4 regions of the Cereibacter azotoformans genome follow, and region 2 is predicted to be linked to each of the others. Evidence: riboswitches for the same ligand, from Rfam matches in the RefSeq annotation. Region 2 holds a riboswitch; each other region holds the start of a gene.

Region 1 (7,314 bases), on a different replicon from region 2:
TCCGGCCCCGCCAGCACGCGCATCAGGTTCTGGCGCAGCGGACCCACCGCATCGGCCAGCGGCGCCAGCGCGGCGAAGGCCAGCACCAGCGCCAGCAGGCCCCAGCCGATCAGGCTCTGTCGCGCCCTCATTGCCCCACCCCCCGCGGGTCGATCCGGCGCACGGCCACGTCGGTCAGCGCATTGACCAGAACGAAGCCCAGCCCCATCAGCAGCGCCGTCCCCTGCACCATCGGCACGTCGCGGTGAAGGACCGCGTGGATCAGCGCGTGCCCGATGCCGGGCCAGCCGAAGATCGTCTCGACCACGACGACCCCCTCGGCCAGCGTCACGAACTGCATGCCGAGGAAGGTCAGCACCGGCGCCGCCACATTGCGCAGCCCGTGACGCCAGAGCACCTGTCGCTCCGACAGCCCCTTCCAGCGAGCGAAGGCGTGTTGCGGGCTCGCCTCGATCCGGGCCATCGCGTCGCGGGTGATCCGGGCCGAGGCGGCCGCCAGCCCCAGCGCCAGCGTGAGGGTCGGCAGCACGAAATGCGCGGGCGCCCCGTGGCCTGCCGCCGGCAGCAGCCGGAACTGCACCGCCAGCACCACGATCAGCACCAGCCCCATCAGGAACTGCGGCACCGAGCGGAAGGCGGCCGAGGCCACCAGGAGCGCCCGGTCGAACCGCCCGCCGGCATGAAGCCCGGCCCAGAGGCCGAGCGGCGGCCCGATCAGCAGCGACAGCGCCAGGGCCGCCCCCGCCAGGTGCAGGCTCGCGCCCAGCTGGTGCGCGATCTCCTCTGCCACCCGCTCGCCCGACACGAGCGAGGTGCCGAGGTTCAGCCGTGCCAGATCCGCCATCCAGCCAAGGAACGCCGCCAGCGGCCCGCGATCCAGGCCGAGTTCCGCCCGCACCCCGGCGGCCGCCTCGGCGGTGACCAGATCATAGCCATAGCGCCCTGCGGCGATGCGGAAGGCGGCATCGCCCGGCAGCGCCTGCATCATCAGAAAGGAGAGAAGCCCCACCACCAGCGCGACACCCAGAGCCTGCGCCAGCCGGAAGCCCAGTTGCGACAGCGCCCCGCTCAATGGGAGAAAGCCCTCGTCTTCAGCCCGAAGCTGCGCTCGTAGGGGTCGAGGACCGCGCCCGTCACCCCGCGCGCCACCGCCGCGGTCTGCTGATACCAGGCGATTGGCAGCACCGGCAGCTCGGCCTGAAGCGTCGCCACAAGCGCGAAGGGCTCGGTCAGCGAGATCACCACCTCGTCGCCCTCGGCCTCGATCGCGGCGATGGGGGCCTTCGCCAGCAGCCCCTTGCGCGAGCGCGCAATCCGCAGCGACTGTGCCGCGGCCTCGGCCGTGAGAAGCGTCCCGTCATGGAAGCGCACGCCGGAGCGGATGTGGAAGCGCCAGCTCAGCCGGTCGTCGGACTGATCCCAGCGGTCGGATAGGCCCGGCAGCAGCCGGCCCTCGGCATCGGCATTCACCAGGGTCTCGGCGAGATCCATCTTCAGGAAGATGTCGCCCGAAAGTGACGGGTCGGGGCCCTTGATCTCGAAGGGCGCGGCAATGTCGAAGATGCCGTCGCGGGCGAGCGCGGGCAGCGGGCAAAGCGTGACGAGACACGCGGCAAGGGTAATGCGGCGCAGCATGGGAACTCCGTTGGATGTGCAGGGGGAATGGCTCAGCGCCGCGCGGGCGAGGCGCGGGCCTGCGGAGGGGGAAGGTCTCGTCGGGGCACCGGGCGGCTCTCCTGTCGTGGGAACGGCGGGCGGGGAACGGTCGGCCGTGCGCGTGCAGGCGCTGCGGCAACACGCCCCCCGGGCCCTCCGCCCGTGGTCGTCTCTGTGGCTCTGGCAGGTCTCCTGGCTTGCGGCTCGGGCGCCCGGCTTCCCTTCCCGGCCATTGGCCAGTGGTTTCGAAGCAAGGCTCGCCGCTTACAGTTGCGGGGGCAGTGCCGGATTCCCACCGGCTTCCCTCTTAGCCCGCGGTGCTGCCGCGGGAACCAAAGCGTCCCTGTGATGGGCGAAAGTGCCGGGTCTGTCAACAACCTGCGGAAGGTCCGCGGCGCGCTTCTCGGGCCAGTGTCGCGGCCTCGGCCGCAGCGAGGGCAGCCAGCGCCGCCGCCTCGCCGCCCGAACCAGCCAGCGCCCGCGTCCAGATCCGCCGGACCGAGGCCGCCCACCACGGCAGCACCGCCTGCGTCACCCAGATCCGGGCCGCGGGCGGCAGCCGGTCATGGGCCAGCATCGCATTCTCGCGCCCTCGCAGCCGCAGCGCGGTTCTCAGGTTGCGCCTCATGCCGCGCGGCCCCAGCGCGGGAACGGGTCGGCCAGTCCCTCCCAGACCTCGGGGGCGAAACGGGTTTCGGGCACGAGGCAGCGGTCGAGCATGGCGGAGATCCGCGCCCGGTTCATCTCACCTAGCATGCCGATGAAGACCATCTCCTGCCGGCGGTCGCCGAACTCGCCCGCCACGCGCGCGGCCATCCGCTCGCGCGCCTCGGGCGGCCAGTGCGCCTCGGGCACGGCGGCCCACCAGAGGCCGAGCGCCTTCACCTCGACCATCGGCCCCGCCACCGAGAATTCGCCTGCCCAGTCGGGCCGCGTCGCGATCCAGAAATGGCCCTTGGCGCGGATCACGCCGGGCAGCGGCGTGTCGAAGAACTCGGCGATCCTTGCGGGATCAAAGGGCCGCTCGGCGCGGTAAACAAAGCTGGTGATGCCATATTCCGCATCCTCGGGGACGTGGTCGGCAAAGCCGTAAAGCTCTCTGACCCAGGTCGGGTGGCGGTGGGCGGCCTCGAAGCTGAAGCGCCCCGTGCCGATGATCGCGCGCGGATCGACCCGGCTGTGGTCGGTTTCGACGATCGCCGCATCGGCATTCAGCGCCCGCAGGATTGCACGCGCCGTGGCCAGTTGGTCGGGCGTCGCGGTGGAGACCTTGTTCAGCACGATCACGTCGGCGAACTCGATCTGCTCGGTCAGAAGCTGGACAAGGCTGCGGTCGTCCTCATCCCCCAGCGCCGCGCCGCGATCCTTCAGGAAATCCTGCGCCGAGAAGTCGCGGGTGAGGTTCGCGGCATCGACCACCGTCACCATCGTGTCGAGCCGGGCGACGTCCGAGAGCGACCTGCCCTCCTCGTCGCGGAACTCGAATGTGGCGGCGACGGGCAGCGGCTCGGAAACCCCGGTGGATTCGATCAGGAGGTAGTCGAAGCGCCCCTCCTCGGCCAATCGGCGCACCTCGCTCAGCAGATCGTCGCGCAAGGTGCAGCAGATGCAGCCGTTGGTCAGTTCGATCAGGCGTTCCTCGCCGCGCGAGAGGCTGCCGCCGGCGCGGATCAGATCGGCGTCGATGTTCACCTCGGACATGTCGTTGACGATGACAGCGACGCGCAGCCCCTCGCGGTTGGCCAGGACGTGGTTCAGAAGCGTGGTCTTGCCGGCGCCGAGAAAGCCGGAGAGCACGGTTACGGGAAGGCGGGTGTCGGTCATCACGGGCTCCTCTGGCGTCAGGTGGAGCGGACCGTATGTTATAATATATCGCCGCGCAGGCCGAGACACCGCGTTTCCCGCGACCGGCCTCGCCCCGGTGCGGCAAAGGCCGATGCATCGACAACGTCTTCATCAAGCGCCGTTAGCGTCCGAGGAGCGTCCACCTTGTCCGTCTTCACATGGGCATGGGCGATCGCGTTCGCCATTGTCCTCGGACCATGTATGGATGGCTCCCGCGTGACAAGGGGGGTCGGCGTCTTCGGCAACTGGTCGGGTGCGGCCATGTATTCGGCGTCTCGATTGCGGCTTGCCCGCGCGCCCTGATGAAGTGAACGCCGGTCCGCGAAGCGGCAAACTGTCCGGTGGACAGTTTGAGGCGGGAACGGGCGGAGCCCTTGCGTGAAGATTGGGTCCCTGTCAATGGCGCGCGCTTGGTGCGCTTCGGTCCGAACGGGGTATCCCTCCTCGCTTCCGTCAGTGTGCCATCATCTCACCTTGCCCTCGCCAGTTCGATCAGGCCGCTATCGGCCGGGCTTCCCTGCCCTCAGGCCGCCCGCCAGGCTTCGCCTGTTCTCAGCATTGCCCAGACCTGTCGCGCCATGCGGTTGGCCAATGCGATGGCCACGACCTTCAGCGGCTTCTTCGCCAGCATGCGCCCCAGCCAATCCTCGCCGGGATCGGTGCGTTTGCGGGTCGAGATCACCCCGGTAATCGTCCCCAGGGTCAAGGGGATGGGACCGTAGAATTTTCTCGGCAAGATGGACGAGGAGCTTCCGATGAAGAAGAGCCGTTTCACCGAGGCCCAGATCATGAGCGTGCTGCGTCAGGCTGAGGGCGGGATACCCGTGCCCGAGCTATGCCGCGAGCATGGGATCAGCAGCGCGACGTTCTACAAGTGGCGGGCCAGGTATGGCGGCATGAACGCGTCCATGATGAGCCAGATGAAGGCCTTGGAGGACGAGAACCGGCGCCTGAAGCGCATGTTCGCGGACCTGAGCATGCAGGCCGATCTGCTGCGAGAGGCGCTTGGAAAAAAGTGACGCGGTCAGCTCAGCGCCGAGAGTTGGCCGAGAAGGCGGTGGCGACGAAGGGGGTCAGCATCGCGCTCGCCTGCCGGGCGTTCGGGGTCAGCGCATTGCCTGCCTTCGTGATCCTTCCCCGGCGGGTGGTGGAGCCGCTGGAGTGCTCGCTGGGGACGAGGCCGAGCCCGGTCCGCGCCCAGAACCGAACACGCCCGCCGCGCGTTCATCTCGTAGCGCTCCTCGAGATGGGCGACCGCTTCGCGCCTGGCGGCGGGCGTCACCACTTTCCGGAACGCAGATCCTTCAAGGCCGTGTTGTCGAGCATGGCCTCGGCAAGCAGCCGCTTCAGCCTGGCGTTGTCGTCCTCCACAGCCTTCAGCCGCGTCGCCTCCGAAGGCTCCCTGCCCCCGAACTTGGCCTTCCAGGCGCAGAAGGTCGCGCTGCTGATCCCGTGGCGGCGGCAAACCTCCGCCGTCTTCACGCCGCTCTCCTGATCCCGCAGGATCGCGACGATCTGCTCCTCGGTGAATCTCGATCTCTTCATGTCCGGTCCTCTGGTTCGGCCGGACTCTGGCATCAGATGGAGGAGTTGGTCACAGCACAGGTCATGGCGCGATCTGAACAACAATCATCCTTCCGGGACATGCCCACGGCGTCCTGGCATGGGCGGCTTTTCAGTAATCCTCGTCCTGGTCTGCGCGAGTCAGGTAGAGGTTGCGCAGATCCTCGTCCAGAAATGCCGTGTCCTCGGGCGAGCCGTAATAGACCTGCGCCGGCCGCGTCGGTTTGGTGCGAGAAAATCCGGCCATCTGCGCCGCCTGCAGCAGCGCCTCGTTTGGAACGCAGCCGAAGGCGGCGACCTCGGCGCCCAGTTCCTCAAGCCGATCGGCCGCTGCACGAAACAGCAGGGCGAGATCGCGCGGATCGTCATCGACCGTGAGGATATCAGCCACCTGGGCGGTGCCACGCTGCGGGTCCACCTCGTGTCCGACGGCTACATAGCCGCGCAGTTCGCCCTCGCGCCGCAGCTGCAGGATGTCGTAGCTCTGAATGGGCATGTGGCGGAACCGCCAGGTCATGAAGGCCGAATTCCGCACCTCGATAAAGGGGTGATGCGCCGCGGCCTTGTGCCAGAAGGCGTCATGCTCGGCCCCGAAATCCTGAGCGTCCGTAACGGTTTCCCCCCGCTTGAGCCGGGGGCCGGCAAGGCTCGAGATGCCGCGCCAGGCGGACCAGACGGCATTTCCCAGACGGGTCACCGGCGCCGCAGCGGGCTTGCGACGCGTCAGGGCGCTGCCGGCCCGCAGCGGGGCAAAAAGCTGCACCCGCGGCCTGCTGTGCGCGCCGTACTTCTCGTTCACGCGGGCGAACCGCTCATCGATCGGGATGCCAATGCGACGGTGGGGACCCGTATAGAACGCCTTGATCAGACTGATCCCCAGTCCGCGCTCCTTCGGGTCGATGTTCGTGCCGTACGGCGAGAGGAAATAGCATGTCTCGCCGCGCAGCATGTAGGCGCTGACCCCCGTGATGCTGCCGCCGACGAACCGATCCTCCCGCCAGGCCGTCAGCACGCTGACCGCCGGAGCCTCGGGTCCGAGCGGCGGGTTGAAGATCCAGTCCCAGCACCGGGCCTTGCGCTCGACCGCCTGGGCATCGAACGTCTCGGCCATTTTCGCCAGAAACGTGTCGCGGATCTCAGACCCTCGAGTTTCGATCGTAACCGCCATCGCTCTCTCCTTCCTGTCTCGACATTGCCGACGTCTTGGCCGCAACCTCGGCAAAGACCTGTTCATGGGCCGCGACCGCCCCGGCCACGCTGAAGGATGCCGCGATGTCGCGCGCCGCGCGGGCATAGCGCTGCCGCGCGGGCTGATCGGCGGCGATCTCGGTCATGGCACGGGCGACCGAGTCCGGGTCCGCCTCGGCGATCAGATGCCCGGTCCGGCCGTTCTGCAGCAGAAGCCGCGGACCGAATGGGCAGTCAACGCTCAGGACGGGGACGCTGGCGGCCATCGCCTCGACGATGGCATTGCCGAACCCCTCGCGCTCGGAGGTGCAGACGAACAGGTCGAACGCGGCCAACCGGGACGGCACGTCCTCGACATAGCCCGCGAGGACCACAGCCGAGCCAAGCCCGAGCCGCGCCACGAGGCGCTCAAGCCCCTCCCGCTCGGGCCCGTCGCCGAAGATCGTCAGGCTTGCCGCCGGCAGCCGGGCGTGAAATGCGGCAAAGGCCTCGATCAGCAGGTTGAAGCGCTTCACGCCCGCCAGCCGCCCGACGCTGACGATCCGCAAGGCGGTGGCGGGCTGATCCCGCAGCGGGGCGAGCCTTCCCACCACCGGGTTCGGGAGGCAGCGGAACGGCGGGGCCGCGGCGCCAAGATAGGCCCGCATCTCGTCGCCGATCCGGTCCAGCGGGGCAACCATCAGATCGGCCAGCGGATAGGCGCGTCGAATGCCAAAGCGGCGCAGCGCCAGCAGCTTCGCGGTCGAGAGACTGAAGGCGAGCGGCGTATGCTCGCTGATGATGGTGCGCGTCCGGCCGCCGGCCAGCCACGCCGCCACGGCCGCATAGATGTTCGTGGCGTTGGTCGCGCTGTAGAGCACGTCGATCCGCGCCTTGCGCAGAACCCGCGCCAGTTCCGCCCCGCAGGCGGGCGGCCGGGGCCGGTGCAGGACGATCAACTCGACATCCGGCGGCAGCAGTTTCAGATACTCGCCCTCGCCCCGTTGCAGGATGAGCACCGGCCGGAACCTGCCACGGTTGAGATGCCGGAGCAGCAGCAGCACGACATGCTCGGCGCCGCCG
Region 2 (7,314 bases):
GCGACGGCTGATGGTGCTCGGCACCGGCTCGGACGTGGGCAAGAGCCTGTCTGTGGCGGGCCTCTGCCGCGCCTATGCCCGCCGGGGGCTGCAGGTCGCGCCGTTCAAGGCGCAGAACATGTCGAACAACGCCGCGGTGACCGTGGACGGAGGCGAGATCGGCCGGGCGCAGGCCCTGCAGGCTCGCGCGGCGGGGCTGGCGCCCACCACCGACATGAACCCGGTGCTGCTGAAGCCCGACAGCGACGTGACCGCGCAGCTGGTGGTGCAGGGCCGGGTCGAGGGGCGGCTTTCCGCGGCCGACTACCAGCGGCTGAAGCCCGCCCTGTTGCCGCGGGTGGTGGAAAGCCTGAACCGGCTCTGCGAGGGCCGCGATCTGGTGCTGATCGAGGGCGCGGGCAGCGGGGCCGAGCGCTATCTGCGCCCGCAGGACATCTCGAACATGGGGCTGGCCTCGGCCGCCGACCTGCCGGCGGTGCTGCTGGCCGATGACTCGCGCGGTGGCGTCACGGCGGCGGTGCTGGGGCATCATCTCCTGTGGACCGCGGCCGAGCGGGCGCGTGTGGCAGGGGTGATCGTGAACAAGTTCCGCGGCGATCCGGCGATCTTCGCACCCGCTGCCGCCGACATCCGGCAGGCGACCGGCTGGCAGGTTCTGGGTCTCGTGCGATGGTCCGAGGCCGCCCGCGCCCTTCCGGCCGAGGATTCGCTGGCGCTGGATCAGGCGCGGCAGCCCGGCCGCGGTCTGGTGATCGCGGTGCCCGAGATCCCGCGGCTGGCCAATGCCTGCGACCTCGACCCGCTGGCGGCCGAGCCGGGGGTGGATCTGCACTGGGTGCGCCCCGGCCATCCGCTGCCCGCCGAGGCCGCCGTGGTGGTCCTGCCGGGCGCGAAATCCACGCGCGCCGCGCTGGAAGCCTTGCGGGCCGAGGGCTGGGACATCGACATCCGCGCCCATCACCGCCGCGGCGGCCGGGTGGTCGGGATCTGCGCAGGCTTCCAGATGCTGGGCCGGCGCGTCACGGACCCCGACGGGATCGAGGGCCCGCCGGGCGAGACCGAGGGCCTGGGCCTGCTGGACATCGACACCGTGATCGGCCCGGCCAAGCGGCTCTGCGAGATCACCGCGACAGACGCGATCAGCGGAACGCGGGTGACCGGCTACGAGATGCACATGGGGGTGACCACGGGCGCAGGCCTCGCCCGCCCGTGGCTGAGCCCGGACGGCCGACCCGAGGGCGCGCTGTCGCCGGACGGCCGGGTGATGGGCAGCTACCTGCACGGCATCTTCGGCGCGGGGGCCTTCCGCGCCCGGTGGCTTCAGGCCATGGGCGGCGCCGGATCGGCCGGGGACCACGCCGCGCGGATAGAGACCGCGCTTGATCGGCTGGCCGACGGGATCGAGGCGGACCTCGATCTCGATGCGCTGCTGAGGCTGGCGCACTAGGCCACCGGGGCGCTTCGGCCGCGGCATACCCGGCGCACCTCGCGGCGTCAGCCCTCGCGGTGGCGGCGATGTGCCTCGGCCACGGCCTCGGTCGCACCCTCGGCCGGACGGGGCCGCGGTGTCGGCGGGTCGGTCTGCGGCTGGCCCGACCAGGGCTGCGGGAATTCCAGCCACTTCTGGATAAAGTTCCACGACTGCTGGTAGCCGTCATGCGGCAGGGTACAGGCCGAGCAGTCCTTGCGCACCAGCCCGTTGCGGTCGGTATAGATCTCATACGGCCCGGGGCAGTCGTAGGCGATCAGCGGGCAGTAGCAGAACAGGCAGTTGAACGCGCGCTTCACCCCCGGATGGCAGGGCAGGAACGGGCAGTCGCGGTTGGTGAAGCCCTTGAAGGCCTCAGGGTTGTGTCTTTCGGCTCCATGGCCACTCCTTCGGTCGCTTGACCGGAAGGCGGAAGGGTGGCTGATCCCGGCGCGAGCGCACGGGCCCATGCCTCCGGGCCCGCCGCCCGGGATGGTCGTCAAGGCCCGGCAGGTCTCCTGGCTCGCGGCTCGGACGCCGGCTGCCCCTTCCCGGCCCATGGGGCCAGTGGCATGGCAGATGGCTCGCCGCTCACAGTTGCGGGGGCAGCGCCGGAGTTGCACCGGCTTCCCTCTTCGCCCGCGGGATCACCGCGGGAACCAGGGCACCGCGACGATGCGGCGGGGGGCCGGTTCTGTCAACCGGGGCCTCGACGCCTTCGCTTTCCGGTTGACAGCCTGCGCGCTGCTCGGGGATGACAGGTGCGTGATCGGTTCACCCGGGCGTTGCTGTGTCCCGAGGATTAAAAGGGAACGCGGCGCGCCCACCTGGGCAAGGCCGCGGGGCCGTGTCCCAAGGCTTGGTGTAGGAGGCCGGGCGCGGAGCCCTCGGCGTAGCGCAGCGCGCGGCCGGTGGTTCCGGTGGGGGCCATCGCCGGTCTTCGGTAGAGGTTCGGGTTGCAAGACCTGGAACCACCACGAGGGTGAGGCGGACCGTGGCGCCAGTGGCGCCGCGTAAGCCGCCGAACGATGACCGACGACAGAATGGCGCTGCTGGAGTTGATTGAAAAGCAGGCCGATACGGACCTTGTCCGCGAGATGCTGGCCTTCGCGGCCGACCGGATCATGGAACTGGAGGTGGAGTTGCGCACCGGCGCCGCCAAGGGTGCTCGCTCACCGCTGCGGGAGGCGCAGCGCAACGGCTACCGGGAACGGGATTGGGACACGAGGGCGGGCCGGATCGCGCTGGAGATCCCGAAGCTTCGGAAGGGAAGCTACCTGCCCAGCTTCCTGGAGCCGCGCCGGACGGCCGAGAAGGCCTTGGTGGCGGTGTTCCAGGGTGAGGAGGATCAGCGGGCCTTCCAGTGGAAGGACCGCCCGACGAACGATGTCCATGGCGTCTCGACGCGGTCGGTGGACGACCTCGTCAAGGCCATGGGCGCGGGCGGCATGTCCAAGAGCCAGGTCAGCCGGCTTTGCAGCGAGATCGACGAGCGGGTGAACGCGTTCCTCTCCCGGCCGCTCGAGGGCGCATGGCCCTATCTCTGGCTCGACGCGACCTATGTGAAGGTGCGCGAGGGCGGGCGGATCGTCAGCCGTGCCGTTATAATCGCCGTGGCGGTGAACGAGGATGGCAAGCGCGAGGTGCTGGGCGTGACCACCGGCTCCTCGGAGGCCGAGACGTTCTGGACCGAGTTTCTGCGCAGCCTCGCCGACCGCGGTCTGCGCGGAGTGAAGCTGGTGATCGCCGACGACCACAAGGGCTTGCGCGCGTTCGTCGGGTCGACCGTCCACCGGACGGTCGCCTGATCCTCCTCACCTCGCCGCGTCTTCAACGCCACCCATCAGCGGTGCCGCATCCACTGGATGAGGAACGCACTCGCCCACGCGCCCACCAAGCAGCGCACGGCGGTGGCGGCCATGCTGAAGACGATCTTCGCCCAGGAAACCAAGGCTGATGCCGAGGCACAATGGGCGGTCGTGGCTGACGCTCTTCGCGAGAAGCAGCCCAAGCTTGCCGCCATGATGGACGCTTCGCGGGACGACGTGCTGGCCTACATGGACTTTCCGCGCGAGCACTGGACCCAGATCGCTTCGACAAATCCCCTTGAGCGGGTGAACCGCGAGATCAAGCGCCGGGCCGATGTCATCGGCGTTGGTCGGGAAATCCTTCCACTGGAAGCATTTCTGATCCTCCTAACTTCCCAACGACGAGGCCATCATCCGACTGGTCGGTGCGCTGATGCTGGAGACCAACGACGAATGGGCCGTCGCCCGCAGATACATGAGCCTTGAAACGCTCGCCCGCGTCGCCGACAATCCAACCGTCAGGCTGCCCGCCGTGGCTGCCTGATCAGGCTCGAACCTCTCCGAGGGTCGGCACTCTTACACCACACCAAGCGTCGGGACACGATCGGCCAAGGGCTGCGAATACCACATTCACAGGCAAGCTAGTTGTCCCGGTCTCTCGTTTTCAGGCTGCCTGTACGGCCGACCCGGCCATGGGTCCGCCGCCGCCAGCTTGATGGGGGAGCGCGGCGGCGAACCCATGGCCTCCGCGCCCGGCATCGGGCCGTTCCGGGTTCAGCCAGACCGAGCCGATGGGCTGCCAGTTGCGGGTCTGGCCTGACCAGCGTTCGGGGTGTGCGGCGCGGGCCAGCTGGTAGACGCGGCGGCGCTCGGCCAGCAGCGCCTTGTCCTCGCCGCGGTGGCGCTGGTCGGGGGTGACGAAGCGGATCGCGCTGTGACGGTGCTCGGTGTTGTACCAGCGGACGAAACTCTGGACCCAGGCCCGCGCCTCGTCGATCGTCGCGAAGCCCCGGGTCGGCCAGCGGGGTGTGTACTTGCAGGTCCGGAACAGCGCCTCGGAGAAGGGATTGTCGTTCGACACCCGCGGCCGGCTGAAGGACGCGATGACGCCCAGCCGCTCCATCGTCACCTTCATGGTCGCGCCCTTCATCGGGCTGCCATTATCCGCGTGGAGTACGAGCGGGCTGGTCAGGCACTTCTCGAACCAGACCGCACGTTTCAGGACCTGTGCGGCGAACTCCGAGGTCTCGCGGTCGTGGACCTCCCAGCCGACGATCTTGCGGCTGAAGATGTCGACGATGAGGTAGAGGTAGAAGAAGGTCCCCGCGATCGGCTCTGGAAGCCACGTTATATCCCAACTCCACACCTGGCACGGCCCCTTCGCCTCGAAGCTCGTCGGTGGTTTCCGGCGCGCAGCGGGGCGGGCGCGGCCACGGCGATGGTTCTGCCCGCGCTCGCGCAACACCCTGTAGAAGCTGGATTCCGAGGCGATCCAGATGTTTCGGTCGGCCAGCCGGGGCACGATCTGGCTCGGCGGAAGGCTCGCGAATTCCGGCGTGGCGCAGGTCGCCACGATCCGGTCGCCCTCCTCCTCGGTGAGCTTGTTGGCCGGCGCCGGGCGGTCGGCAGAGGGGCGGCGATCCTCGCGGATCCCGCCGTCGGGGCCCTGCCAGCGGCGCAGGGTGCGCGGGCTGAGGCCCGCTGCGGCGCAGGCGGCCGAGGGCCGGGCCCCGGCCTCCGTGGCGGCAGCGACGAGGGCGGCAATCTCCTGGCGATCCGGGGCTGAGGTCATTCGTCCTCGCCCTCCCTGCGGTCCCAGATCGCCTCGACCTTTTTTCGCAGGATCATCAGCGCGGCCGCCTCGGCCAGCGCCTTCTCCTTGCGCGCCAACTCACGCTCCAGCTGCTGGATCCGTTTCTTGTCGTCGCGCGTCTCGCGGGCGATCCGGCTCGCGGCTGCCCGCTCCCAGTCGTTGGCGCGCGCGCAGGCTTCGCGCCAGACAGCGAGTGCTCGGGGTAGATGCCACGGCGGCGGCAGTACTCAGCCAGCTCCGCCTCGTTCATCGAAGCGGTCTCGATCACCGCCGCCAGCTTGTCCTGGGAGGTCCAGCCCTCAGGCCCGGCGTTCGCATCCGGCAGGAGCTGGCCCTTCGCCCGAGCCTCCGCCCGCCACTTGGCGAGCGTCGCGACACTGATCCCGTCCTCCTTGGCCAACTGGCCCAGGGGCATGTTGTTCGGCGGCAGCATCTTCGTAAGAACCGCCGCCTTTCGTTCCCGTGAGTAAGCCAAACCCGTCGTCCTGTCCCGCCCGCCTCAGGATACACTTCCAGATCCAGAACCGGTGACAACTGCCCTGACGGGGCGGGCGGCAGAGACATTCGCCATACCGGCCGTTTTACGCCGATCCGGCCGGGTATCTTCGCTTCGCCTTGAGCCCCCGACATCCTTGCGACCGCGCGCCTCTTCGGAGGCACGCTGTCGCTGCTCGCCATCCGTCATGATGCGAACGTTCCCGCTCATGTCGGTGCCCCCGACCTGATCCGCCCGCGCCGTCACCACCGTCCCGTCGTGCGGATGAGCCGCCCGCGGCGCGGGCCGGTGGGGTGCGAGCAGGCCATGCGCCTTCATCAGCCGCCGCACCCGGCGCGCCACCGTCCGGAGGCCGCGGAAGCGCAGCCGCGCCTAGACCTTGCGATAGCCTTTCCCCGTGAAGGGCGAGACCTCGATCACCTCGCGGATCGCCGCCAGCAGGTCGGTGTCGCCGGCAGCACCCTGAGGGCCGCGGCGACGGGGTGTGCGCGGGTCGTTCGCTGCTTGCCGCATGCGCTGGCGATGAAGGGTCGCTCGCGACAGGCCCCAGAGATGCGCTGATCGGGCTTTGCGCCAAGCGTCGACGTTGAGACCCTGTCCTGCATCGCAACCGATCAAGGAGCTCATGCCATGGAGTTTTTCGTGGGTCTTGATGTGTCGCTCGACGAGACGCACATCTGCGTCGTCGACGAAGGCGGTCGCATCGTCAAGGAGACACGCGCTGCGAGCGAGCCGAAGGCGATTGCCAAGGCTATCCGGCACCAGGGCCGGCGCATCGAGCATGTCGGCCTCGAAGCCGGAAACCTTTCCCAGTGGCTCCACGAGGGGCTTGTCCGCGAGGGGTTCTCTGTCTCGGTGATGGAGGCGCGTCACGTCCGAGCGGCCTTCGCCGCGATGCGCGTCAAGACCGATCGCCATGACGCCCGCGGCATCGCCCAGCTCGTGCGCCTTGGCTGGTTCAAGCGCGTACACGTGAAGTCGCTGACCGCCCAGGAGACCCGCGTTCTGCTCACCGCGCGCACCTTCCTCATAGAAAAAGTGACGGCGACGGAGAACTCGCTCCGCGCCGCGCTGAGGACCTTCGGGCTGAAGATGGGATCTGTGACGCGGAAGACGTGGGAGGCCCGGGCGCGCGAACTTGCCGCCGGAAACCCGCTCCTCGAGGGCATCGTGGACGCCATGTTGCGGGTGCGAGCCCTGCTCCTTGACGAACTTGCCAGCCTCGACGGCCAGCTCATGGCACTCGCGAAGTCCGATCCCGTGACACGGCTGCTGATGACGACCCCGGGTGTGGGCGTGATCGTGGCGCTGACCTTCCGAAGTGCCGTCGATGACCCGGACCGCTTCCCACGCAGCAGGGATGTTGGCGCCTGGGCGGGACTGACCCCGCGAAGGTGGCAATCGGGCAAGACTGATATCGCCGGACGGATCACCAAGGCCGGTGATCCGCGGGTGCGCGTCATGCTCTTCGAGGCCGCGGCGAGCATTCTCGGGCGGGCGCGGGTCATGTCGCCCTTGAAGTCCTGGGGTTTGAGGATCGCGAAACGGACATCAATGAAGAAGGCGATCGTTGCCGTGAGCCGCAAGCTCGCAACGATCCTGCTGGCGATGTGGAAGTCCGGAACCGCATACTGGGCGGCGGGTCGGCCACCAGCCTCGGCCCAGGACCTCGCAGCAGCATGATGACGAAATTTATCAGGCCCCGCGAGCCACCAGGACCACGTGCTCG
Region 3 (7,314 bases), on a different replicon from region 2:
AGAGCACCACGATGGCGGCGGCGACGCCGCGAAGGCCGTCGAACGCCTCGATCCGGGTCGTCGGCAATGGCGTTACGGCCATGGAAGCCATGGAAAACGCTCCAGTCGGTCTGAGGGTGGATCACGAGCTCATCAGGCAGCCACGCGCCTGGAACGGAAACTCGCTCTAGGGTATGGGTCGCGGGGGGACTGTCCACCCCTCCTCCGGCCCGTGCGAGATGCTGACGCCGGGTAACGACCATTCTGCGCCCATGCGGCCGCAAGGTGCGGGCAACTGTCCGCCCAACACGCGCCGCTCGACGGATTGTGAGGAACTCTCGCGCCCCGCCGTCGCTGTGGCGCCGACGCAGAAGGCCCTCTGAAAGCCCCTGCAGGCCCGCGAAAGGTGAGACTCCTCAAGCCCGTCAAGGGCCAGTGAGGGCGCCGGCCGTTTTCCCCCCCGGCGGCACCGCCGCCGCGCGGACGCCCTTCCGCCGGACGAGCGGGCACTATAGGCTGGCGAAATGATCCGGGTTCTGATCCTGCGGCTCTTGTGCCTCGCGCTTGTCGCGGTCGCCCTTGTGGCGGGTCCGGTCGCGCACGATGCCGGCGCAGGGCGCATGACGGCGAATGCGGCGATGGACCATGCGAAGACGGATCCCGCACCCTGCTGCCCGGTCGCCGGACATCACGATGGGAAGGATGGGCGCGTCTGTGCGGTCTCCTGCGCCGTCGCGCCTTCGGTGCTGCCCGATCCGGTGCTCATGCCCCTGCGGCTCGGGCTCGCCGTGCGGCAGCTGCCGGACTGGAGCCCACTTCCGGCGAGCCGCCACCCGCCGCCCGAGGATCGCCCGCCGAGACGTCATCCCGCCGCCTGAGCCGGCCGGCCCCGCGCCGGCCCTGTCCGACATCCGCCTCGCGCGGAACCTCAGGGATGAGACATGACCTTCCTCCTCTTGCGCCGCCTTCCTGCGGCAAGCTTCCTGCCCCCGCTCTCCATCAGGCTGGCTGAGGGTGCGGCCCGCACCCCGCCCGCATCGGAGGTGCCGCAATGAAATGGCTCGTTCTGGCCGCGGGCCTCGTGGCCATCGCCGCCGCCCTCTGGCATCTCCTGCCGGACCGGACCCCGACCGCGGCCGACCCGGACACCCTCGCCCTCGGCCGACAGGTCTATGCCAACGAATGCGCCGCCTGCCACGGGGCCAATCTCGAAGGCCAGCCGGACTGGCGCGAGCGGCTGCCGAACGGGCGCCTGCCCGCTCCGCCGCACGATGCCTCGGGCCACACCTGGCATCACCCGGATGAACAGCTTCTGGCGATCATCCGCGAGGGCACGGCAGCCATCGTCGGCAACGGCTATGAAAGCGACATGCCGGGCTTTGGCGACAGCCTCACCGAGGTCGAGATCCGCGCCGTGCTCGACTACATCAAGAGCACCTGGCCCCAGCGCGAGGCCGACTACCAGCGGCAGATCTCGGGCAGCTGAGCGCATCCGAAGCGGAGAGCCGGGCGACCGGCTCCCGCCCCATCCGGCACTCAAGCAGCCCCTCCGGCAGATCGGCGGCCAGTTGCAGCCGCTCGGCCGCGCCCTGCGTCGGCCGGCGCAGCACCAGCGGCCGCCCCTCCAGCTCCAGACCATGCCGCCGCAACGCTTCGCAGCGCAGAGGTGGACGAAGCCCCCGCACGGGCCGCGAACCGGCGGGCCGGACTTGATCCATCTCAGAGGGATGGGCGCCAAACCTGTCCATACTGCGCATGCAACATCCGATGGCGGGCCTTCGAACGCGGCCGTGTCCGCCCGAGCCGTCGCGTCGCGACGGTCGCGCCTGCACGGAGAGACCCGCATTCCGGACAAAGGAGCAGGATCATGGATGAGCTGAGAGGAACGGGCTTTCGCCCCCTCGTGACGGGCATGCACCCCATGCGCATCGCAGGTGGGCGCGCGCTGTGAGATCCGCCGTGTCTCTCGAGAACCCGCACAGCCGCCCCGCCGAAGACTGCCTCGCCAGCCTCGATGCCTGCCCCCGCGGCCTCACCTCGCAGGAGGCGGCGCGCCGGCTTGATCTGCACGGGCCGAACCGCCTGCCCGAGGCGCGGCCGCGGGGCCCGGTCATGCGTTTCCTCGCGCAGTTCCACAATGTGCTGATCTATGTGCTGATCGTCGCCGCCGTGGTTACGGGAGTGCTGGAGCATTGGGTGGACATGGGAGTCATCCTTGCCGTGGTTCTGGCCAACGCGGTGATCGGCTTCATCCAGGAGGGACGCGCCGAGGCGGCGATGGCCGCGATCCGCGGCATGCTCGCTCCTCATGCGACCGTCCTGCGGGACGGGGTGCGGCAGACGGTCGATGGCGCGGCGCTCGTGCCGGGCGACATCGTGCTGCTCGAGGCGGGCGACAAGGTTCCCGCCGACCTGAGGCTTCTCGGGGCGCACGGGCTGGCCGCGCAGGAAGCGATCCTGACGGGAGAATCCGTCCCCGTCGCCAAGGAGACAGGGCCCGTTGCACCGGAGGCCGCACTGGGCGACAGGCGCTCGATGCTCTGGTCGGGAACGCTGGTCACCAGTGGCACCGCGACCGGGCTGGTGGTCGCCACCGGCCGCGCGACCGAGATCGGCCGGATCGGCAAGCTGCTCGCGGGGGTCGAGACGCTGACCACCCCGCTCGTGGCGCAGATGGACCATTTCGCGCGCTGGCTGTCGTTCCTGATCCTGATCGCGGCGGCCTTGCTGCTGTTTTACGGGTATTTCGTCGGGCACCGCGACTTCGGCGAGATGTTCATGGTCGTGGTCGGCGTGGCGGTCGCCGCGATTCCCGAAGGCCTGCCGGCGGTCATGACGATCACGCTGGCCGTGGGCGTGCAGGCGATGGCGCGGCGCAACGCCATCGTCCGCCGCCTGCCCGCGATCGAGGCCATCGGGTCGGTCTCGGTGATCTGCACCGACAAGACAGGAACGCTCACCCGAAACGAGATGGTGGTCGCCGCCGCCGAAACACCCGAAGGCGCCTTTGCCATTTCCGGCGAGGGATATGCGCCCGAGGGCCGCATCACGCCCGAGGGGGACCTCGCCCGCCTCGCCCGCGCGGCGCGGCTGTGCAATGACGCGGCCCTCGCGCTCCGCGACGGGATGTGGCTTGTCGAGGGCGATCCGATGGAAGGCGCCCTCCTCGCCTTTGCCCGCAAGGCCGCGGACGCCGCGCCGGGCGCCGTGCGGCACGACGTCATCCCCTTCGACTCGCGGCACCGCTTCATGGCCGTGCTGACCGAAGAGGACGGCGCCCGCCTGATCCATGTGAAGGGCGCGCCCGAGCGTGTTCTGCGCATGTGCAAGGGCATCGCGCTCGACCATTGGCACGCGCGCGCCGAGGCGATGGCGCATCAGGGTCTGCGGGTCCTGGCCCTCGCCGAGCGGCCGGCGACGGGGGATGCGATCGACCCCCGCGACCTCGAGGGCGGGCTGGAGTTCCTGGGCCTCGTGGGGCTGATCGACCCGCCGCGCCCCGAGGCGATCGCCGCCGTGTCCGACTGTCTTGCGGCCGGGATCCGGGTCAAGATGATCACGGGGGACCACGCCGGCACCGCCGCGGCCATCGCAGCCCGGATCGGGCTGGCCAACCCCTCGCGGGTGCTGACGGGCGCCGATCTCGACCGGCTCGACGAGGCGCAACTGGCGCTCGAGGTGGTGAGCGTGGATGTCTTTGCCCGCACCAGCCCCGAGCACAAGCTGCGCCTCGTGACCGCGCTGCAGGCCTCGGGCCTGTCGGTCGCCATGACGGGCGACGGGGTCAACGACGCGCCCGCCCTCAAGCGCGCCGACGCGGGCATCGCGATGGGCCGGAAGGGCTCGGAGGCGGCCAAGGAAGCCGCCGATCTCGTGCTGGCCGACGACAACTTCGCCTCGATCGCCGCGGCCGTGCGGGAAGGCCGCACGGTCTATGACAATCTCAGGAAGGTGATCAGCTGGACCCTTCCCACCAACGCCGGCGAGTCGCTCGTGGTGGTCCTGGCGGTTCTGGCCGGCCTCTCCCTGCCGGTGACGGCGGTCCAGATCCTCTGGATCAACCTGATCACCGCGGTCACTCTGGGGCTTGCGCTGGCCTTCGAGCCCACCGAGGCCGGGACGATGTCCCGCCCGCCCCGGCGGCGCGACATGCCGATCCTGACGAGCGGTCTGGTCTGGCATGTGGTGCTGGTGGCTTTCCTGTTCCTCGCGGCGGTGTTCGGCATCTTCAGCTATGCCATCGACCGCGGCTATCCGCTCGCCCTGGCGCAGACGATGGCGATGAACACGCTCGTGGTGCTCGAGATCTTCCATCTCTTCTTCATCCGCAACATCCACGGCACCTCGCTGACATGGGCGGCGGTGCGGGGGACCCGCGTGGTCTGGATCGTCGTCGTGGCGGTGACGGCGGCGCAGCTTGCCGTCACCTACCTGCCGTTCCTGCAGCGCATTCTGGGCACCGAGGCGGTTCCGATCGCCGATGGGCTTCTGATCATCGCCATGGGCGCGGTGTTCTTCGCCCTGATCGAGATCGAGAAGCAGATCCGGCTCGGCCTCACCCGGAGCGACAGCCGCAGGACCGCGTGACGCCTCACGGCCGCCGGCCGAGGGATCGGCCGGCGGTGTCCCTCAGAGCGCGCGGTCGGCCTGCCAGCCTTCCTCCATCAGCAGATCGTCCAGCGGCAGCCGCTGGCGCCAGCCCTTCAGCGCAAGCTCGGGCGCGGCATAGAAGCGATCCACATGACCCACGCAGAGATAGGCCACGATCTTCACCGCCTCGGGGATGCCGAGGATGGAGCGAAGCTCTTCCTCGCGGTAGATGCTGACCCAGCCGACCCCCAGCCCCTCGGCCCGCGCCGCCAGCCAAAGGTTCTGGACGGCGCAGACCGTGGAATAGAGGTCCATCTCGGGATTGTGGGTGCGCCCGAGCACCACCTCTCCGCAGCGGTTGCGGTCGCAGGTCACGCAGATGTTCAGCGGCGCCTTGAGGATCCCCTCGAGCTTGAGCGAGCGGTAGGTGTCGCGCTTCTCCTCCGGGAACAGCTCGGCGGCCTCGTCATTGGCGCGGCGGAAGGCGGCGTGCACCTCGGCGCGACGGGCGGCGTCGCGGATCAGGATGAAGTTCCAGGGCTGCATGAAGCCGACCGAGGGCGCGAGATGCGCCGCCTCGAGCACGCGCCGGAGCGCCGCCGGATCGACCGGATCGGGCAGGAACTCGTCCCGGACGTCGCGGCGCTCGGCGATGATGTCGTGGAGGGCCTGGCGTTCCGCCTCGGTGAAGCGGCGGGCAGGAAGGGGTTGCGGAAGGGGTGAAGCCGACATGGATCGGATCCTCTGGTCATGACGATCCCGCCGCCGTCCACGCGGCAGGAACCTCTTTGTCAGGCCGGTCTTCTGACTCCGGTTCACCTGCCCCGGGCGCCTTCCCGGCGAACCGGTGGCATCCTGCCCAAGGCATCCCCGTCACAGCGGCGGGCCCGCGCCGGAGTCGCACCGGCTTCCCGATTCTCCGCCCGCGGGCGGCACCTGACGCAGTAGCTGAGACCAGATCGGGCGCGGAAGTGCAACCTGCCCCGAACAGACCGGAGGCATGCCGAACGACGGACGAAGTCGCACCCGCCCGAGGGCCGCACCAGATGGACCGCGAGGGCCGCTCCCGTCTCGCCCGCACTCCGGCCTGCCACCTTCGGGGGCCCGGATCGCGCAGCCAGGCGCATCTTCCGGTGCATCTGTACCGCGGAGACGCACAATCGCATCCGGCCAGCGACACTTGCACCGCAGATCCGGTCGACGCGCCTGATCCGATGACGGTTTCCCATCCCCGCCGACTCGGCCAGGGTGGGACCATCCCCTTGCCGATCAGAAGGATCGGAATTTCTCACAAGGGGATTGGACATGAAAACGCTCTTCCTTTCGGCTGTTGCCCTGAGCCTTCTCGCCGTCGGCGCCGCCGGTGCCGGAAACCTGTCGGTCACCGAGCAGAGGGGGGGCTTCAATGGCTCGATGACCTCGCAAGGTGGGGACTGGAACCGCTCGTACTCGGGGCAGCTTGGGGGAGGGAACTCCAGCACGACGATGCAGCGCGGCTTCAACAACCTGTCCGAGACGATGCAGCGCGGCATCGGCAACAATTCGTTCACCGGCCAGAAGGGCTTCGGCAACGGGTCGATGACGAACCAGTCCGGCGTCAGGGGCCATATGTCCGAAACCTATCAGTCGGGCGTGGGCAACGTGTCGATCACGGATCAGCATGACTGAACATGAGCAGCCGGCGGCCCCGGAAGGGGCCGCCGCGAACCTCAGTCCTGAACGGGGAAATGCCATGCTCAGATTCATGATGATGACGTCGGCCCTGATCCTGACACCTGCGCTCCTTGCCGCGCAGGAGATGCCGTCGGGCGACAGATCCTGGGGCGACAGGTCCTGGGGCGACAGGTCCTGGGGCAACCGCGCCTCGACCACGCAGATCGGGTCGAACAACAGCTCCACCATCTCGCAAAGCGGCAAGGGCAATGTCGCCATCAGCGTTCAGAGCGGAGACGGCCACGTCCGCTCGATCACCCAGCAGGGCAATTTCCAGGGTTTCGCCGGCCTTCAGGTCTCAAGCCGCTTCGAGCGGGCGGCCGGGACCGAGTCCCGCACGGGTGGCAACGCGCGATCGAGCGTCACGGTCGAGTTCGACACGGTGCCGAAATGACCCTTCGGTTCCCTCCTGCGGCGGGGCGGCGGATGCTGGCCTCGGGCGCGGCGATCCTGTCCCTGTGCGCAGCCGTGCAGGGCGAGGAGCAACCGTCGGGCGGGGCGGCGGGCGGCTGGATCCGGTGCGAGATCCGCATCACGTCGAACGGCGGCCTGACGGAATATGCGGGGCTGGCCTGGGCGGCGCGACGGGTCGAGGGCGAATATGATCTCACCGTGTCGTCGCGCGGGCCGGGCGGCGTCTCGAACACGGTTCAGCGGGGACGGTTCGTCCTCGAGCCCCACAGGCAAAGCGTCCTGAGCAGGGTTCAGGTCATGGCCGGACGGACAGGCACGGTCCAGGCGCGCCTTTCCATACATTCGAATGGCCGGGAACTGTGCCAGTTCACCTCCTGATGGCGCCGCGCGGTGACCGCAGTCAATGCCGCGGGCCCTGGCTGCGCCCACGATCGAAGCAATGGCGAGTACGGAGGGTTTCATGGAACTCCTGCCACTGCTTCCGGGGCATGTCGGTGACCTTTACGATCGGGCTCTCGACGGCGATCTGATCGCCGGGATCCTTGACCTCCTTGCGGAAGCGACGACGAAGGCCACGGTCCTCGTCATCGGCCAGAATGACGACGCCCCCGCGGGCAA
Region 4 (7,314 bases), on a different replicon from region 2:
ATGCGGCATCAGTCTGTCTCCGTGGGAACGCAGGCGAGGAGGGCTGCGATGGAATTGCGGCGCGGCTGCCAGAGGCCGGCCTCGGCCAGCGCGCGGAACCGGTCGCGGAGGGCGGCGAGGGCGGCGGGGTTCTCGCGCGCCATGAAAGCCACCAGATCCTCGCGCATCAGCGTCGCCTCGAAGCAGAGGTCGAAGAGCCCGTCCGGCACCGCGCGGGTGAGATTGGCAAAGCTCGCCAGATGATCGACCGAGGCCGCGATCTCGGCCGCCCCCCGGAAGCCGTGGCGCATCATGCCATCGGCCCAGGCGGGATCGGCGATGCGCGACCGCACGATCCGGGACAGCTCTTCCGTCAGGCTGCGCGCGCGGGGCCGGTCGGGCCGCGTGGCATCAAGGTGATAGAGCGCGGCCTCGCGCCCGAGCCGGGCCAGCGCCGCCGCGAATCCGCCCTCGTGTGCGGCATGATCGTGCGCCATCAGAAGGTCGCTCTCGGCCAGATCCTGCACATGGGCGAAGGCGTCGGCCGCGCGCAGCCGCTCCTCGAGCGCGCCGCGCGCGGGCGTGGCCGCACCATCCGCCCCGATGGCCCAGGACGAGCCCTCGATCCAGGCCTCGCCAGCACTGAGCCGCCCCTCGGGGCTGTAATCGTCGGACCGCACGCCCACGCCGTAAAGGCCGGGCTTCGGCCCGAAGACCCGCGGGCTGCGGCGGAGATAGGGGTTGTCCTCGGGCGCCTCCTCGCGGGCGGCGAGCGCTTCGGCGCCGGTCTCGAAGAGTTGGGCCAGTGTGGGGAAGATGTCGCGGAAGAGGCCCGAGACCCGCAGCGTGACGTCGATGCGCGGCCGCCCGAGCAGCGCAAGCGGCAGGATCTCGACGCCCGAGACCCGCTCGGAGCCCTCGTCCCAGCGGGGGGAGAGGCCCGCCAGATGCAGCGCCATGGCGAATTCCTCGCCCGCCGTCCGCATCGAGGCCGAGCCCCAGAGGTCGATCACCAGCCCCTTCGGCCAGTCGCCCTGATCCTGCAGGTGGCGGCGGAGCAGTTCCTCGGCGAGCTTCACCCCCTGCGCGTGCGCCGCGCGCGAGGGCACGGCGCGCGGATCGACGGAATAGAGGTTGCGGCCCGTGGGCAGCACATCCGTCCGTCCGCGGTGCGGCGAGCCGGAGGGGCCGGCGGCCACCCGGCGCCCGTCGAGGGCGGCCAGAAGCCCCCCGGTCTCGCCCGGTGCCGCGCCATAGAGATGCAGCCCTTCGCCGTAGCGGCTTTCCTTCAGGTCGCAGACGAAGCGGTCGATGCGGGTGATGGCCTCGGCCGGGGTGGCGTCGGGGGGAAGGCCCAGATCCTCCTCGACGCCCGCGGCGCGCGCTTCGTCACGGATGGCGCCGATGAGGCGCCCGCGCCGGGCCGGGTCGAGCCCGTCGGCGGTGGAATATTCGTCGAGAAGCCGTTCCAGACGCACGAGATTGTCGGGCAGCGCACTGTCGCGCAGGGGCGGCGGCATATGGCCGAGAGTCAGTGCCCCGAGCCTGCGCCGTGCCTGCGCCGCCTCGCCCGGATCGTTCACGATGAAGGGATAGATCACCGGCAGCGCGCCGGTCAGCGCCTCGGGCCAGCAGGCGTCCGACAGCGCCACGGCCTTGCCCGGCAGCCATTCGAGCGTGCCATGCGCGCCCATGTGGATCAGCGCATGCACGCCTTCCGCGCGCAGCCAGAGGTAGAAGGCCACATAGGCATGGCGCGGCACACGGGCGAGATCGTGGTAATCGGAATCCCGCGCGGCCAGCTCGCCCCGCTCGGGTTGCAGCGCGAGCAGGAGGTGCCCGCGGCGCAGGGCCGCGAAGCGGAAGGCGCCGTCGCGGCAGTCGGGATCGGTCTCGGGCGCGCCCCACGCTCCCCGAAGCGCGCGTTGCAGGGGTTCCGGCAGGGTCGCGAGCGCGGCCTCGTAGGCGGCGAGCGGCCAGACCTGCCGTTCGGTCAGAAGCCCCTCGGCGAGGTCCGCGCCGGGGGCCGTGGCATAGCCCGCCGCGGCCAGCGCGCCCGCCAGCGCCTCGGCCGAGGCCAGCGCATCGAGGCCCACGGCATGGGCGATCTGGTCGGGCCGGCCGGGATAGGTCGAGAGGACAAGGGCCAGGCGCCGCTCGGGTGCGGGCGTTCGGGCCAGCCGGTGCCAGGCCGCCACCCGGTCGGCCACGGCCGCCACGCGGGCGGGATCGGCGCGGTGGGCGAAACGGGAATATTGAAGGTCCGGGCAGCGTTTGCCGGGCGACTTGAAACTGACGGCGCCCGCGAAGATCCGCCCGTCCACCTCGGGCAGCACCACATGCATCGCGAGATCGGCGGGCGAGAGGCCACGCTCGGCCGCCGCCCAGTCGCGCCGCCGCGCGGTCGAGAGAGCGACCTGAAACACCGGGCAGCCGGGGCCGTCGAGCGGCGAGCCCTCGGAGCCCTTGGCCGAGAAGGCGGTGGCGTTGACGATGGCCGCGGGACCGAGGCGGGCAAGTGCGGCGGCAATCCAGTCGGGCGCGCCCGGCGCCTTCAGCGAAGGCGCGAAGAGGCCGAAGGCGCGGAAGCCCCGTTCGCGAAGCGCGAAAATCAGCGCGTCCACCGGGCCCGTGTCGGCGGCCGTCAGGTAACTGCGGTAGAAGGTGACGACGACGACCGGCGCGCTGTCCGCCTCGGGCTCGGGGATCACGCCGCGGGCGGGGTCATACCAGCCCATGTCGGGCATCCGCTTCTCGCCCGGCACCGGGCCCGCATAGAGCCCCGCCGCCAGCGCCAGTTGCGCCAGCGCCGCCTGCGCCGCCACCGCGCCGCCTGCATCGCAGAGCGCCGACAGCCGCCGCAGCGTCGAGACCGGCAGCGTCGAGAGCGCATCGAGCGCCGGATCCTCGCGCCCGTCCGCGGGCAGGACCGCCAGCGCGATCCCGCGGCGCCGGCAGAGATCCTGCACCTCGGCCAGCCCGTAGCTCCAGTAGCTCTCGCCGCCGATCAGCCGGATCAGGATCGCCTTGGCATGGGCCAGCACCGTCTCGGCGTAGGTGTCGATGGAGAGCGGATGGCGCAGCGCCACGAGGTTCAGAAGCCGGGTCGCGGGCAGGCCGCCCTTCGCCCGGTGCCAGCCCGCCGCGAAGGCCCCGAGATCGCTGTCGGAGAAGGACAGGACCACCAGATCCGCGGGCGTCTGGCCGGGATCGAACGGGGTCGCAGTCTCCTCGAGCCCGTGGCTTTCGCGGAAGACGACATGCATGGCTCAGCCGATCCGTGCCAGAAGATCCTGCCGGATCGCGGCCTCGTCCAGATCGCCGCGCTCGGCGATGACGACGAGGCGGCTTTGCCGCGCGCCGCTCCAGGGCCGGTCGAACTGGTGGCGGACGCGCGCACCCACCGCCTGCACGAGAAGCCGCATCGGCTTGCCCTGAACCGCCACATGGCCCTTCACGCGGAGGACGTTGCGCTCGGTCGCGAGCGCCCGGATCGCCTCGGCCAGACGCTCGGGATCGGCGATCTCGGGCAGATCGACCACGGTCGAGGCGAAATCGTCGTGCTCGTGATCGTCGGCCCCGTCATGGTGCGACGGGCGGGCGGCGAGATCGTCCTCGGCCGCGGCCTCGATCCCGAGGATCACCTGCGGATCGACCGCGCCCTCGGTCACGGCGAGGATCGGGATCGGCCGCGGCGATTCCGCCTCGACCACCGCGCGCGCGGCGGCAAGGCCCGCCTCGCCCGCGAGATCGGCCTTGGTCAGAAGCACGAGGTCGGCACAGGCGAGCTGATCCTCGAACACTTCCGAGAGCGGGGTCTCGTGATCAGCGCCCTCGGCCTGGGCCTGCGCGGCCACGGCGTCGGCATCGGGGGCAAAGCGGCCCGCGGCGACGGCCTCGGCATCGGCCAGAGCGATCACGCCATCGACCGTGATGCGCGAGCGGATGGCGGGCCAGTCGAAGGCCTTCAGGAGCGGCTTCGGCAGCGCAAGGCCCGAGGTCTCGATCAGGATGTGATCGGGGCGCCTGGGCAGCGCCATCAGCGCCTCGATGGTGGGGATGAACTCGTCGGCCACGGTGCAGCAGAGGCAGCCGTTCGCCAGCTCCACGATCGCCTCGTCGGGGCAGTTCTCGTCGGCGCAGGCGCGGATCAGGTCGCCATCGACGCCCACGGTGCCGAACTCGTTGACCAGGACCGCAAGGCGGCGCCCGCCCGGGTTCTGCATCAGGTGCCGGATCAGCGTGGTCTTTCCGGCGCCGAGGAAGCCCGTGATCACCGTGACGGGGATCTTGGCAAGGTCGGTCATGGCATCTCTCCGATGGGGGGAAGGCGGGCAAGCGACTGCTTGCGGAAGATCTCGGGCCGCTCGCGCCAGGGCACGATGCCGTCGGAGGCGCCCGCATAGGCGGCGGCGCCTTCGAGGATCGCGGGTGCGTCGGCCTCTTCGAGGCGACCATAGACATAGCTCCAGCGGCCGGGCGCCGACAAAGCCACGGCGCAGCCCTGCGAACACGCGGACAGGCATTCGACGGGCCGGACGGTGACGCCCTCGGGGGCATCGGCGGCGAGCGCGGCATGAAGCCGCAGGCCCGGCGTGGCATCGCCCTCGGCCACGGGCTGTCCCGCGCGGCAGGTGGTGCAGACGTGAAGCGTCACGGTCATCGGCCGTCCCTTGTCCTGCGGCGGAAAAGGGGCCCGATCCAGGGGAGGGAGGCGGCACAAGGCGGCACCTCGGTCCACCGGCCGCGGAACACCCCGTCCGCCCGTAAGTCTCAGCGCTGGCAGGTCTCCCGGCTTGCGGATGTGGGGCCTTGCGGTCCCGCGGCGGTCCGCCTTCCCGGCCTTTCGGCCAGTGGCATGGACAACCTCTCCGGTCACGGTCGCGGGGGCGGCTGCCTCTGGGGCATTCCCTCTTCGCCTGTCGCTTGCGGACAGGAACCAGCGCGGCGGCAGTGGTGAGCGAAAGGGCCGCCCTTGTCAAGCCGACGCGGAGGGCCGGGACGAGAGGACGCGGGACGGCTTCACAAGCCGCGCCGGTCGCGGCAGAAGGGCGGACGTAAAGGACGCACCCATGACGCGACTGCATGATCTCTGGCTGGCGCCGCACCGGCCGCTCTTTCTGGGCGCGGGGCTCTGGGCGCTTGCGGCGCTGGTCTGGTGGCAGTGGGGAGAGGCTCTGGGCCTTGCCGCGCCGGTTCTGGGCACATGGGGCCTCTGGCACGGGCATGAGATGCTCTTCGGGCTCGGCTCGGCGGCGGTCGGCGGCTATTTCCTGACCGCGGCGCAAGGATGGCGCGGGTCGGACCCGCTGTCGGGGCGGCCGCTGATGGCGCTGGTCGCGCTCTGGCTGCTGGCGCGGGTGGCGCTGGTGCTGGCGGGACTTTGGCCCGCGGCGCCGATCTGGCTGATCCAGCCCGCGGCTTGCGCCTATTTCCTTGCGCTGGCCGGGATGCTGCTGCGCGAGGCGCTGCTGGCCAGGCGCTGGACCAAGATCGGCTTCGGGGCAGGGGTCCTGGCCTACGGGCTGGCCGAGACGCTCTATCTGCGGGCCGCGCTCACGGATGGTTTGCCCGACGCGGCCACCATGGTGCGCGTGGGCTGGATGTTCTTCGCGCTCAAGATCTCGATCATCGGCGGGCGGATGGTGCCGGCCTTCACGCTGAACTGGCTGCGGCAGGTTCAAAGCCCGGCGCCCGACCCCGCACCGCGACCCGTCCTTGGCTGGTGCGCGCTGGGGTTGCTCTGGCTTGCGCTGGCGCTGGCCTTCCTGGGCGAGGAGACGGTCTCGGCCCTCTGCCTCGTCGGCGCGGGGATCGCGCAGGGCCTGCGCCTTGCGGGCTGGCGCGGCTGGCGGGTGCGGGCGAACCGGCTTCTGCTGCTCCTCCACATCACCTTTGGCTGGCTGGCGGCGGGGCTCGTCCTCGTGGGACTCGCGCGGCTGAACCTGGTGCCCATCGCCGAGATGGACGCGCTTCACGCATTGACCATGGGGGCGATGTCGGGAATGATCCTCTCGCTGGCCTCGCGGGCCGCAGCCCCCCGCGACGGAGGCCCGCTGCGGGCGCGGCCGACGATGCTTCTGGCTTTCGCGCTGGTCTGGTCGGCCGCGCTCCTGCGCCTTTCGGCGCCCGTGATCGCCGGCTTCGATGCTGTCCCTGTAGCCGCGATGCTCTGGTGCGCGGGCTGGATATCCTTCCTCGCGGGCTACCTGCCCACCGTCGTCGGGCCCCTTGCCCGACCCGTCTTCTCCGGCCCGCGCGCGGCAGCGCCGCAGGTCGTCCAGATCAGGATGCCAAGATGACCGACATGAACCAGCGCCACGCCGAGAAGAAGGCCCGCATCAAGGAAGCGCGCGACCGGATGATGGCCGCCAAGACAGGCGAGAAGGGCCTGATCATCGTCCATACCGGGACGGGCAAGGGCAAATCCTCGGCCGGATTCGGAATGATCCTGCGCTGCATCGCCCACGGGATGCCCTGCGCGGTGGTCCAGTTCATCAAGGGCGCGTGGGACACGGGCGAGCGGCGGCTGCTGACGACGCACTTTGGCGACCTCTGCCAGTTCCATGCGATGGGCGAGGGCTTCACCTGGGAGACGCAGGACCGCGAGCGCGACATCGCCGCGGCCCGTGCCGGCTGGGACAAGGCGAGGGAGCTGATCCGGGATCCGTCCATCCGCATGGTGCTGCTCGACGAGATCAACATCGCGCTGCGCTACGACTATCTCGACCTGGCCGAGGTGCTGGCCTTCCTGGCCGAGGACAAGCCGCCGATGACCCATGTCGTCCTGACCGGGCGGAACGCGAAGCCCGACCTGATCGAGGCGGCCGATCTCGTGACCGAGATGGAGATGGTCAAGCATCCGTTCCGGGCCGGGATCAAGGGGCAGCCGGGCGTCGAGTTCTAGGCGACGGGCGGGGGACAGGCGCCTTGCGTCTCCCGCATCCTCCAAAGCCCGGATCAGGACGAGGGGCGGGCGCAGGTCGCGCCGAATGTCGGTCTGAACGGAGATGAATTGGCTGGGGCGGCTGGATTCGAACCAACGAATGGCGGTACCAAAAACCGCTGCCTTACCACTTGGCGACGCCCCAACTGTGCGGCCGGTTTAACAAAGGCTGCTCTGGGCCGCAAGAGCAACCGGCCCTCCGCACCGGGGGCCTGCGGCCTCCGAGTGACGAAGTGGCTGGGGCGGCTGGATTCGAACCAACGAATGGCGGTACCAAAAACCGCTGCCTTACCACTTGGCGACGCCCCAACTGCGGCGGTGTTTAGCGAAGCCTCCGGACCTCCGCAAGGGGCAGGTCGAAGATTTCTCGCATTGTCCCGAAGATCGGT

The links. Region 2 has a riboswitch for cobalamin ahead of LV780_RS20975 (cysteine-rich small domain-containing protein). Riboswitches for the same ligand answer to the same signal wherever they lie in the genome.
Region 1: linked by a shared signal. The riboswitch ahead of LV780_RS18780 (ABC transporter substrate-binding protein) and the one ahead of LV780_RS20975 (cysteine-rich small domain-containing protein) in region 2 are both predicted to bind cobalamin.
Region 3: linked by a shared signal. The riboswitch ahead of bluB (5,6-dimethylbenzimidazole synthase) and the one ahead of LV780_RS20975 (cysteine-rich small domain-containing protein) in region 2 are both predicted to bind cobalamin.
Region 4: linked by a shared signal. The riboswitch ahead of LV780_RS06835 (DUF1636 family protein) and the one ahead of LV780_RS20975 (cysteine-rich small domain-containing protein) in region 2 are both predicted to bind cobalamin.

What each region holds. Positions count from the first base shown of each region.
Region 1 covers NZ_CP090022.1:763,364-770,677, reverse strand. Annotated here, with positions in the region: gene LV780_RS18785 (ABC transporter permease) at 128-1,072, opposite strand; gene LV780_RS18780 (ABC transporter substrate-binding protein) at 1,069-1,635, opposite strand; cobalamin riboswitch at 1,822-2,008, opposite strand; gene LV780_RS18775 (DUF6525 family protein) at 2,027-2,284, opposite strand; gene LV780_RS18770 (GTP-binding protein) at 2,281-3,480, opposite strand; partial or broken gene LV780_RS22195 (IS110 family transposase) at 4,025-4,144, opposite strand; partial or broken gene LV780_RS18760 (transposase) at 4,257-4,612, shown strand; partial or broken gene LV780_RS22130 (transposase) at 4,615-4,686, opposite strand; partial or broken gene tnpA (IS66 family insertion sequence element accessory protein TnpA) at 4,670-5,046, opposite strand; gene LV780_RS18750 (hypothetical protein) at 5,177-6,232, opposite strand; gene LV780_RS18745 (glycosyltransferase) at 6,201-7,314, opposite strand, start outside.
Region 2 covers NZ_CP090024.1:22,989-30,302, reverse strand. Annotated here, with positions in the region: gene LV780_RS20980 (cobyric acid synthase) at 1-1,447, shown strand, start outside; partial or broken gene LV780_RS20975 (cysteine-rich small domain-containing protein) at 1,495-1,868, opposite strand; cobalamin riboswitch at 1,960-2,147, opposite strand; partial or broken gene LV780_RS20970 (IS256 family transposase) at 2,497-3,820, shown strand; partial or broken gene LV780_RS20965 (IS3 family transposase) at 4,034-5,522, opposite strand; gene LV780_RS20960 (hypothetical protein) at 5,958-6,212, opposite strand; gene LV780_RS20955 (IS110 family RNA-guided transposase) at 6,216-7,268, shown strand.
Region 3 covers NZ_CP090022.1:544,113-551,426, reverse strand. Annotated here, with positions in the region: gene LV780_RS17785 (acyltransferase family protein) at 1-91, opposite strand, end outside; gene LV780_RS17780 (hypothetical protein) at 504-857, shown strand; gene LV780_RS17775 (c-type cytochrome) at 1,031-1,465, shown strand; gene LV780_RS17770 (HAD-IC family P-type ATPase) at 1,939-4,566, shown strand; gene bluB (5,6-dimethylbenzimidazole synthase) at 4,609-5,301, opposite strand; cobalamin riboswitch at 5,347-5,524, opposite strand; gene LV780_RS17760 (hypothetical protein) at 5,875-6,237, shown strand; gene LV780_RS17755 (curlin repeat-containing protein) at 6,302-6,676, shown strand; gene csgH (curli-like amyloid fiber formation chaperone CsgH) at 6,673-7,074, shown strand; gene LV780_RS17745 (helix-turn-helix transcriptional regulator) at 7,157-7,314, shown strand, end outside.
Region 4 covers NZ_CP090021.1:1,358,486-1,365,799, reverse strand. Annotated here, with positions in the region: gene LV780_RS06850 (precorrin-8X methylmutase) at 1-9, opposite strand, end outside; gene cobN (cobaltochelatase subunit CobN) at 9-3,245, opposite strand; gene cobW (cobalamin biosynthesis protein CobW) at 3,249-4,286, opposite strand; gene LV780_RS06835 (DUF1636 family protein) at 4,283-4,642, opposite strand; cobalamin riboswitch at 4,744-4,938, opposite strand; gene LV780_RS06830 (NnrS family protein) at 5,052-6,281, shown strand; gene cobO (cob(I)yrinic acid a,c-diamide adenosyltransferase) at 6,278-6,886, shown strand; tRNA gene LV780_RS06820 (tRNA-Gln) at 6,996-7,070, opposite strand; tRNA gene LV780_RS06815 (tRNA-Gln) at 7,160-7,234, opposite strand.